Regions from separate parts of the Pseudomonas sp. GW821-FHT01E10 genome, predicted to be linked through region 3. Evidence: predicted binding sites of a transcription regulator. Region 3 holds the regulator's gene; each other region holds the start of a gene.
The links. Region 3 encodes sigma-54, which starts transcription at its own class of promoters, with help from an activator protein. Its sites were predicted from a motif close to ANTGGCATNNANNTTGCTNT; they were not measured.
Positions count from the first base shown of each region.

Region 1 (3,280 bases), on a different contig from region 3:
AGTTGAGCGAGAATCTGATCGACCTCTTCGGTGCAGGCTCGCAGGGATCGCGGCACATCGGCGCGCAGCAATAACAGCTCGGCCACATGCCGGGCGCCGGGGGCGTCGCGGTAGATTTCGGTGTAGGCCTCGAACGATGACAAGGCCCGCAACAAGGCGCTCCATTGGTAATAGGCGTGGGCCGTACCGTCACTGACTGCTTCGGCTTGATCGCCGGCCATTTCGTAACGGGCATCTAGCAGGCGCAAGGTGTTGTCGGCCCTTTCGATGAAGGTGCCCAGACGAATGAAGCGGAACGCGTCGTTACGCATGATCGTGCCGTAGCAAGCGCCGCGGAACAGGTGGGAACGTTCCTTGATCCACTCACAGAAACGGCTCATGCCGTAGCGACTCAAGCCCTGCTCGGCGATCCCGCGAATTTCCAGCCAGGTGGCGTTGATGTTTTCCCACATGTCGGCGGTGATTCGCCCACGCACCGCATGGGCGCTGGCTCGCGCGGCACCGAGGCAGCTGTAGATGCTCGCCGGGTTGGCCGCGTCCAGGGCGAAAAAATGCAGCAGCCGTTCGGCATGCAGATCGCCGTGGCGCGCCAGGTAATCGTCCAGGGTGCCAGTGATCAGCAACGGCATGGCCAGTTCGTGCAAGCCGTCGCCACGACCGTCCTGGGGCATCAGCGACAGCGAATAACTGATGTCGAGCATCCGCGCGAGGTTTTCCGCCCGCTCCAGGTAACGCGACATCCAGTACAGATCCGAGGCAGTTCTACTTAACATGGCAAGCTTCCTTCAATCCTCGACCACCCAGGTGTCCTTGGTTCCGCCGCCCTGGGACGAGTTCACCACCAGGGAGCCTTCACGCAAGGCGACACGGGTCAAACCGCCGGGCACAACCCGGGTTTCGCGGCCAGACAATACAAACGGACGCAGGTCGATGTGGCGCGGTGCGATGCCGTTTTCGACAAAGGTCGGACAGGTCGACAACGACAACGTCGGTTGCGCGATGTACGCGTGGGGCTTGGCTTTGATCCGCTCGCGGAAAGACTCGATCTCCGCTGCCGTCGCCGCCGGCCCCACCAGCATTCCGTAACCGCCGGAGCCTTGGGTTTCCTTGACCACCAGCTCCGGAAGGTTGGCCAGCACGTGGGACAGTTCAGAAGGATTACGACACTGCCACGTCGGCACGTTCTTCAGGATCGGCTCTTCATCGAGGTAGAAACGAATCATGTCCGTGACGAAGGGATACACCGACTTGTCGTCCGCGACCCCGGTGCCGATGGCATTCGCCAGCACCACATTGCCGGAGCGGTAGGACGACAGCAGCCCTGGAACGCCAAGCATCGAATCGGGGTTGAACGCCAGCGGATCGAGGAACGCATCGTCGAGGCGACGGTAGATCACGTCGACCGCTTTCGGCCCGTCCGTGGTGCGCATGAACACCTTGTCGTCGCGCACGAACAGGTCGGCGCCTTCCACCAGTTCAACGCCCATTTCCCGAGCGAGGAACGCATGCTCGAAAAACGCACTGTTGAAACGCCCCGGCGTCAGCACCACCACGCTCGGGTTGTCGATCGGGCTGGAGCTTTTCAGAGTGTCGAGCAGCAGGTTCGGGTAGTGGTCGATCGGTGCGATGCGCTGGGCCGCGAACAACTCGGGGAACAGGCGCATCATCATCTTGCGGTCTTCGAGCATGTAGCTCACGCCGCTGGGGGTACGCAGGTTGTCTTCGAGCACGTAGTAGGTGCCGTCGCCATCGCGCACCAGGTCGACACCGGAAATGTGCGAATAGATATCGCGGTGCAGATCCAGCCCTTGCATCGCCAACTGGTATTGCTCGTTGGCCAGCACTTGTTCGGCCGGGATGATGCCGGCCTTGATGATGCGCTGCTCGTGATAGAGGTCGGCAAGGAACATGTTCAATGCCTTGACCCGCTGAATGCAGCCGCGTTCGACGACCCGCCATTCACTGGCGGGGATGCTGCGGGGAATGGTGTCGAAGGGAATCAGGCGCTCTGTCCCCTGCTCATCACCATAGAGCGTGAAGGTAATCCCGGCACGATGAAATAACAGATCGGCCTCGCGTCGCCGTTGTGCCAAAAGCTCGTCAGGCGTTTCGGCCAGCCAACGGGCAAACTCCCGATAATGCGGACGGACCTGGCCGCCGGCATCGTACATTTCATCAAAAAAGGTGCGGATCATGCCGTACTCCTTGTCACACGGACATCCAGGCCTTCGCAAGGCCCGTGCCATAGGCAGAAACGCTTTGATATCAATCAGTTGGATAATGTCGCTGCGCGCACCGCACCAATCCTGTGCGGTAAATGCCCCACCCTGATCGCCCCCGCTTCATGGCGAAGCAATGCTGTCGCCTATCAGCAGCATAGTCAGAGTTGATTTCACTGCTCGGGAGGGAGATGCGGATAATCCGTACATTCGCTGGAAAACTGATCGCTCTTCCCTTTAGCCGCCTGTTCAGGTGGCTTTTTTTTGTCCGTTTGAAATGTGGCGAAATAAAAAGATCGAAACAAAAACGGCCAACCCAAAGGTCAGCCGTTACTAAGTGTCACTGTTCATAAGCTTATGCGAGTAGCCCTCGTATCTCCTGTTTGACGCCCCATCCCTCGATGATGCCACCCAGAGGCTCGACCACCGCCTCGAAGTCCTGCTCGAAGTCGCCGATCCCGTCGTAGGTGGCGTACATCACTTTGCTCAGTTCCAGCGACCACGCGCCGTCGTCACGCGCGCTGATCTGGGCATTCAAGGATTCACCACAAAAATGACCTGCCGCCCTGCGTGCCCGCTCCTCGTCCGGGAAAATGGCGTAGAACTCGATGGGATGGAATCGTGAAAAATCGAAACCGCCTTCTTTCATGCGGCGCAGCACGCTGCTGCTGATGTCTTCTTGATAGGCTGTGCTCATGAAACGTCCCCCTCAGACTGATGGATAGACTTTCCGTATTCCCTGCACTTTCGATGCGGCAACAGAGGTTGCCGCCGGGAAACAAGCATGTAGCTGACAAGACCAGACCTTAGCGAGTCACTCGCTGATCTCGGTTGCAGAGTAGCCTCAAGACAGAGCCGCTGCCAAGGCCTGGTGGTGAATGTGACAGGAGGTGTATCAAATCGGAGTAATACTGAGGATTTCAATGCTGTTTTGGGATTTCAGACTTTTGACGGTCGGATCAGCGGTACGACCCTCCAGATCATTGAGGTCCAGTTCGGCAGCGACCGGCAGGCGTCGGGCGCGAACGAGTTTGGCGGCTTGCTCCTTGCTCGGGCACTCC
Region 1 covers NZ_JBWKWT010000004.1:409,419-412,698, forward strand. The annotation lists gene AC07V0_RS10945 (alpha-E domain-containing protein) at 1-773, opposite strand, end outside; gene AC07V0_RS10950 (circularly permuted type 2 ATP-grasp protein) at 786-2,195, opposite strand; gene AC07V0_RS10955 (ribonuclease E inhibitor RraB) at 2,575-2,916, opposite strand; gene AC07V0_RS10960 (hypothetical protein) at 3,115-3,280, opposite strand, start outside.
Region 1: AC07V0_RS10950 (circularly permuted type 2 ATP-grasp protein) is a predicted target of sigma-54. The motif match lies at 2,228-2,247, and genes of this name have one in related genera.

Region 2 (3,280 bases), on a different contig from region 3:
GATTAACAGTAGCGTCCGTACAAGCCGTTACAACTTGACGGTGGCATCGGGGGGCCGGTGACGCAGGCCACAGGCAAACAGCCCCGGGCACTTAGCTCGGTCGATAAACGCGCACATTGGCATGCCCCTCACTGAGCAAATGGTGGGCATGCAGGCGACTCATCACGCCTTTGTCGCAATACAGCAGGTACTGGCGAGTAGGGTCCAGTTCCTTGAAACGAGCGTTCAGTGCATAAAACGGCATCGTCTGTACCTCGATACCAGGAAGCTCCAGCGGGTCGTCTTCGGCGGCATCCGGGTGACGGATATCGATGATGATCTGGCCCGCCAGCGCTTCGCTGACTTCTTCAATCTGCAAGTCCTGGCCCAATTCGTCGATCACCCGATCGATCGGCACCAGTTTGGCGTTCTCGAGCGCGCGCTCAAGGACTGCCATGTCGAATTCTTTCTCTTCGTGCTCCACGCGGTAGCGCTTGGCCGCCGTCTTCGGATTGACCGAGATGACCCCGCAGTACTCCGGCATGTGCCGGGCGAAATCGGCGGTGCCGATCTCGTTGGCCGTGTCGATGATGTCCTGCTTGTGACTGGCGATCAGTGGACGCAAGACCAGCTTGTCGGTTACGCAGTCGATCACGGACAGGTTCGGCAACGTCTGGCTCGACACCTGGGAGATCGCCTCACCCGTGACCAGCGCTTCGATGTGCAGTCGATCGGCAATTCGGGAAGCAGCGCGCAACATCATACGCTTCAAAACTACACCCATATGACTGTTATCGACTTTCCCGAGAATTTCTCCCAGAACTTCCTCGAACGGCACACTGACAAATAACACGCGTTGGGAGCTGCCGTACTTCTTCCAGATGAAGTGCGCGACTTCCATGACGCCCAATTCGTGGGCGCGTCCGCCCAGGTTGAAGAAGCAGAAGTGGCTCATCAGCCCGCGGCGCATGATCTGGTAGGCCGCAACGGTGGAATCGAAGCCGCCGGACATCAGTACAAGCGTCTGTTCCAGGGCCCCGAGCGGATAACCGCCGATGCCGTTGTGCTGGCTGTGGATCACGAACAACCGTTGGTCGCGAACTTCGATACGGACTTCGATTTCGGGCTTTTTCAGGTCGATCCCGGCGGCACCACACTGACGGCGCAACTGGCTGCCGACATATTTCTCGATGTCTATCGAACTGAATGGGTGCTTGCCGGCGCGCTTGCAGCGCACCGAGAAAATCTTCCCGGCCAGCGCATCGCCGTAGTGCTGCTTGCACTTCTCGACGATGTCGTCGAAGTCGCCCAGCGGGTACTCGTCGATCTGCAAAAAGTGCGCGATGCCCGGCGTGCAAGTCAGGCGCTCGCCCATCTCTTTCAGGACCTTGGGGTCGCTGACGCGGGTTTCCAGCTCGAGATTGTCCCACACACCGTTCACCACCACGGCCGGGTCCAGGTCGCGGAGCACGGTACGGATGTTTTTGGCCAACTGGCGGATGAAACGCATCCGTACCGGGCGGCTCTTGATGGTGATCTCGGGGAAGACTTTTACGATTAGTTTCATGAAAACAGCGCGCGCAGGGCCAGCCGAAAAAGGGGGGCGCGGATTATAGCGGAAATTGCTCAAGGTTTAACCAGTTAATGTGCAGAAGGTTTTGCATGCACCAAAACAGGTCATTTATGAAAATCGACGCTACATTACAGGGCGATATTTTGCGCTTTATGGTGCGCCGCCCCCTTGCAAGCGTGATATTGGGGCAAAAAACCCATGATGAGGCACTGGCATGCAATTTGCTCCCTTGTGAGGCAGGTTGCCATGGCAGAGTATTCGCGCCGGCATCACCCACATTTAAGGGCATCCATTACTAGCCCTAAGCCACCCGGAGGACACTATGTCGAAGTCGGTTCAACTCATCAAAGATCATGACGTCAAGTGGATTGATCTGCGCTTCACGGACACCAAAGGCACTCAGCACCACGTGACCATGCCGGCTCGCGATGCGCTGGATGAAGCTTTCTTCGAAGAAGGCAAAATGTTCGACGGTTCCTCCATCGCTGGCTGGAAAGGCATCGAAGCTTCCGACATGATCCTGATGCCGGACGACACCACTGCCGTTCTCGACCCGTTCACCGAAGAGCCGACCCTGATCCTGGTTTGCGACGTGATCGAGCCTTCGACCATGCAAGGCTACGACCGTGACCCACGGGCGATCGCCAAGCGTGCCGAGGAATACCTGAAGTCGACCGGTATCGGCGACACCGTATTTGTGGGTCCAGAGCCTGAGTTCTTCATCTTCGACGAAGTGAAGTTCAAGTCCGACATCTCTGGCTCGATGTTCAAAATCTACTCCGAACAAGGTTCGTGGATGTCCGACCAGGACGTGGAAGGCGGCAACAAAGGCCACCGTCCAGGCGTCAAAGGCGGCTACTTCCCGGTTCCGCCGTTCGACCACGACCACGAAATCCGTACCTCCATGTGCAACGCCATGGAAGAAATGGGCCTGACCATCGAAGTTCACCACCACGAAGTGGCGACTGCCGGTCAGAACGAAATCGGCGTGAAGTTCAACACCCTGGTTGCCAAGGCTGACGAAGTTCAGACCCTGAAATACTGCGTACACAACGTAGCTGACGCATACGGCCGCACCGCGACCTTCATGCCTAAGCCGCTGTACGGCGACAACGGTTCGGGTATGCACGTTCACCTGTCCATCGCCAAAGATGGCAAGAACACCTTCGCTGGCGAAGGCTATGCCGGCCTGTCCGATACCGCCCTGTACTTCATCGGCGGCATCATCAAGCACGGTAAGGCTCTGAACGGCTTCACCAACCCGTCGACCAACTCCTACAAGCGTCTGGTCCCAGGCTTCGAAGCTCCAGTGATGCTGGCCTACTCGGCTCGCAACCGTTCCGCTTCGATCCGTATTCCTTACGTGTCCAGCCCTCGCGCTCGCCGTATCGAAGCCCGTTTCCCGGATCCAGCAGCTAACCCGTACCTGGGCTTCGCTGCACTGTTGATGGCTGGCCTGGACGGCATCCAGAACAAGATCCACCCTGGCGACGCAGCTGACAAAAACCTGTACGACCTGCCGCCTGAAGAGGCGAAAGAGATCCCACAAGTTTGCGGCAGCCTGAAAGAAGCCCTGGAAGAGCTGGACAAAGGTCGTGCGTTCCTGACCAAAGGCGGCGTTTTCAGCGACGACTTCATCGACGCTTACATCGCTCTGAAAAGCGAAGAAGAAATCAAGGTTCGTACCTTCGTACACCCACTGGAATATGAGCTGTACTACAGCTGCTG
Region 2 covers NZ_JBWKWT010000002.1:407,262-410,541, forward strand. The annotation lists gene thiI (tRNA uracil 4-sulfurtransferase ThiI) at 92-1,546, opposite strand; gene glnA (glutamate--ammonia ligase) at 1,875-3,280, shown strand, end outside.
Region 2: glnA (glutamate--ammonia ligase) is a predicted target of sigma-54. The motif match lies at 1,761-1,780, and genes of this name have one in related genera.

Region 3 (3,280 bases):
CCAGATCGTCGGCCTGCTTGGCCCCAACGGCGCCGGCAAAACCACCTGTTTTTACATGATCGTGGGTCTGGTACAGGCCGATCAGGGTCGCGTACTGATCGATGACCTGGACGTCAGCCACCAGCCGATGCACGGTCGCGCGAAGGCCGGTATCGGCTATCTTCCGCAAGAAGCGTCGATCTTCCGCAAGCTGTCGGTGACCGACAATATCATGGCCATCCTCGAGACCCGCAAGGAGCTCGACAAGGCCGGTCGCCGCAAAGAGCTGGAAAGCCTGCTGCAGGAATTTCACATCCACCACATTCGTGACAGCCTTGGCATGAGCCTGTCCGGTGGTGAACGCCGTCGGGTGGAAATCGCCCGGGCACTGGCCACCAACCCGAAATTCATCCTCCTCGACGAACCCTTCGCCGGCGTGGACCCGATCTCGGTGGGCGACATCAAGCAGATCATCCACCACCTCAAGGCCAAAGGCATTGGCGTGCTGATCACTGACCACAACGTCCGTGAAACCCTGGACATCTGCGAAACCGCCTACATCGTCAACGATGGCCAGCTGATCGCTGAAGGCGACTCCGCCACCATCCTGGCCAACGAACTGGTCAAGGAAGTGTATCTGGGCCATGAGTTCCGCCTGTAAGCGCTGAGGTGCCTGGCCAGTCGCCTTGGTGCTCATATCAATAAAAAATCAATAGTTTTTTATTGTTACAGCGCTCTAGGCAAACACTTCAGTTTCAGGCATATAATTTGCTTATGTTTGGCGCTTCGGCGCCCTGTAGTGGATGGCGCATGTGCGCCGGCGAATAAGGTGTTAAGCCCCTGCCATGAAACCATCGCTAGTCTTGAGAATGGGCCAGCAGCTGACGATGACACCGCAGCTGCAACAGGCCATCCGCCTGCTCCAATTGTCGACCCTGGACCTGCAACAGGAAATCCAGGAGGCCCTGGAGTCCAATCCGATGCTCGAACGCCAGGAAGAAGGCGACGACTTCGATAACGCAGACCCCTTGGCCGACAAAGCCGAACAGCAACCCAACACCGACATTCAGGAACCCTCCTACCAGGAAACCGCCCCGACGGTGGATAACCTTGAGGAAGGCGACTGGAACGAGCGCATTCCCAACGAATTGCCTGTCGATACCGCCTGGGAAGACGTCTACCAGACCAGCGCCAGCAGCCTGCCGAGCAACGATGACGACGAGTGGGATTTCACCACCCGTACTTCGGCCGGTGAAAGCCTGCAAAGCCATTTGCTCTGGCAACTGAACCTGGCACCGATGTCCGACACCGATCGCCTGATCGCCGTGACCCTGATCGACTGCATCAACAATCAGGGCTATCTGGACGAAACCCTCGAGGAAATCCTCGAGGCCTTCGATCCGGAACTGGACATCGAACTGGACGAAATCGAAGCCGTCCTGCACCGCATCCAGCAATTCGAGCCCGCCGGTATCGGCGCCCGCAACCTCGGTGAATGCCTGCTGCTGCAACTGCGCCAACTGCCCGCCAAGACCCCTTGGCTGACCGAGGCCAAGCGCCTGGTCACCGATTACATCGACCTGCTCGGCAGCCGCGACTACAGCCAGCTGATGCGCCGTATGAAGCTCAAGGAAGATGAACTGCGCCAGGTGATCGAACTGGTCCAGAGCCTCAACCCGCGCCCGGGGTCGCAAATCGAGTCCACCGAAGCCGAATACGTCGTTCCCGACGTGATCGTGCGCAAGGACAACGAGCGCTGGCTGGTGGAACTGAACCAGGAGTCGGTGCCGCGCCTGCGGGTCAACGCCCAATACGCCGGCTTCGTACGCCGCGCCGATACCAGCGCTGACAACACCTTCATGCGTAATCAGTTGCAGGAGGCTCGCTGGTTCATCAAGAGCCTGCAAAGCCGCAACGAAACCCTGATGAAAGTGGCCACCCAGATCGTCGAGCATCAACGCGGCTTCCTGGAGTACGGCGACGAGGCCATGAAACCGCTGGTGCTGCATGACATCGCCGAAGCGGTGGGCATGCACGAATCGACGATTTCACGGGTGACCACGCAAAAATTCATGCATACCCCACGGGGCATCTATGAACTGAAATACTTTTTTTCCAGCCACGTCAGTACCTCCGAAGGCGGTGAATGCTCGTCTACGGCGATCCGCGCGATCATCAAAAAACTGGTTGCCGCGGAAAATCAGAAAAAGCCGTTGAGTGACAGCAAGATCGCTGGTTTACTGGAGGCACAAGGCATTCAGGTGGCTCGCCGCACCGTCGCCAAGTACCGCGAATCCCTAGGAATCGCGCCTTCGAGCGAACGCAAGCGGTTGATGTAGAGCCACGCCACAGCGTTCCAGTGGTAGATCATCGGATCTACCGCTTTATGCACTGGCAACGAAGGAGAAGCTGTATGCAAGTCAACATCAGTGGACACCAACTGGAAGTGACCGAACCTCTTCGCACCTACATCGGCGAAAAACTCGAACGATTAGAGAGGCATTTCGACAAGATCACCAACGTGCAGGTCACGATGACGGTCGAGAAGCTCAAGCAGAAAATCGAAGCCACGCTGCATATTCCCGGCAATGAGGTGGTCGCTAACGCGGAACATACCGATATGTACGCAGCGATCGACGCACTGACCGACAAGCTGGATAAACAACTCAAAAAGCATAAGGAAAAGACCCAGAGCCTCCTCCAGGGCGCGACCGGTCGTTAACACTCCCAACCCATGATCCGACTTGAAAGCATCCTGACCCCCGGCCGTTCCCTGGTGAACGTGCCGGGCGGCAGTAAAAAGAAAGCCCTCGAGCAAATTGCCAACCTCATCCATCGCGAAGTGCCGGATCTGGCCATGCAGGATGTCTTCGAGAGTCTGGTCGCCCGTGAAAAACTCGGTTCCACCGGCTTTGGCAACGGTATCGCCATCCCCCACTGCCGTCTCAAGGGCTGCGGATCGCCCATCAGTGCCTTGATGCACCTGGATGCACCCATCGATTTCGACGCCATCGACGGCGCTCCGGTTGACCTGCTGTTTGTACTGCTGGTCCCCGAAGCCGCCACCGATGCGCACCTGGAGTTGCTGCGCCAGATCGCCAGCATGCTTGATCGCAAGGAAGTGCGTGAAAAACTGCGCAGCGCCCCGAGCAACGAAGCCTTGTATCAGGTTGTCCTGGACGAGCAAAACGGTCACTAATCATGCGCCTGATCATCGTCAGCGGCCGCTCCGGCTCAGGTAAAAGCACTGCCCTCGATGTTCTCGAGGACAACGGCTACTACTGCATCGACAACCTGCCGG
Region 3 covers NZ_JBWKWT010000003.1:25,058-28,337, reverse strand. The annotation lists gene lptB (LPS export ABC transporter ATP-binding protein) at 1-640, shown strand, start outside; gene AC07V0_RS06590 (RNA polymerase factor sigma-54) at 825-2,318, shown strand; gene hpf (ribosome hibernation-promoting factor, HPF/YfiA family) at 2,393-2,701, shown strand; gene ptsN (PTS IIA-like nitrogen regulatory protein PtsN) at 2,714-3,178, shown strand; gene rapZ (RNase adapter RapZ) at 3,181-3,280, shown strand, end outside.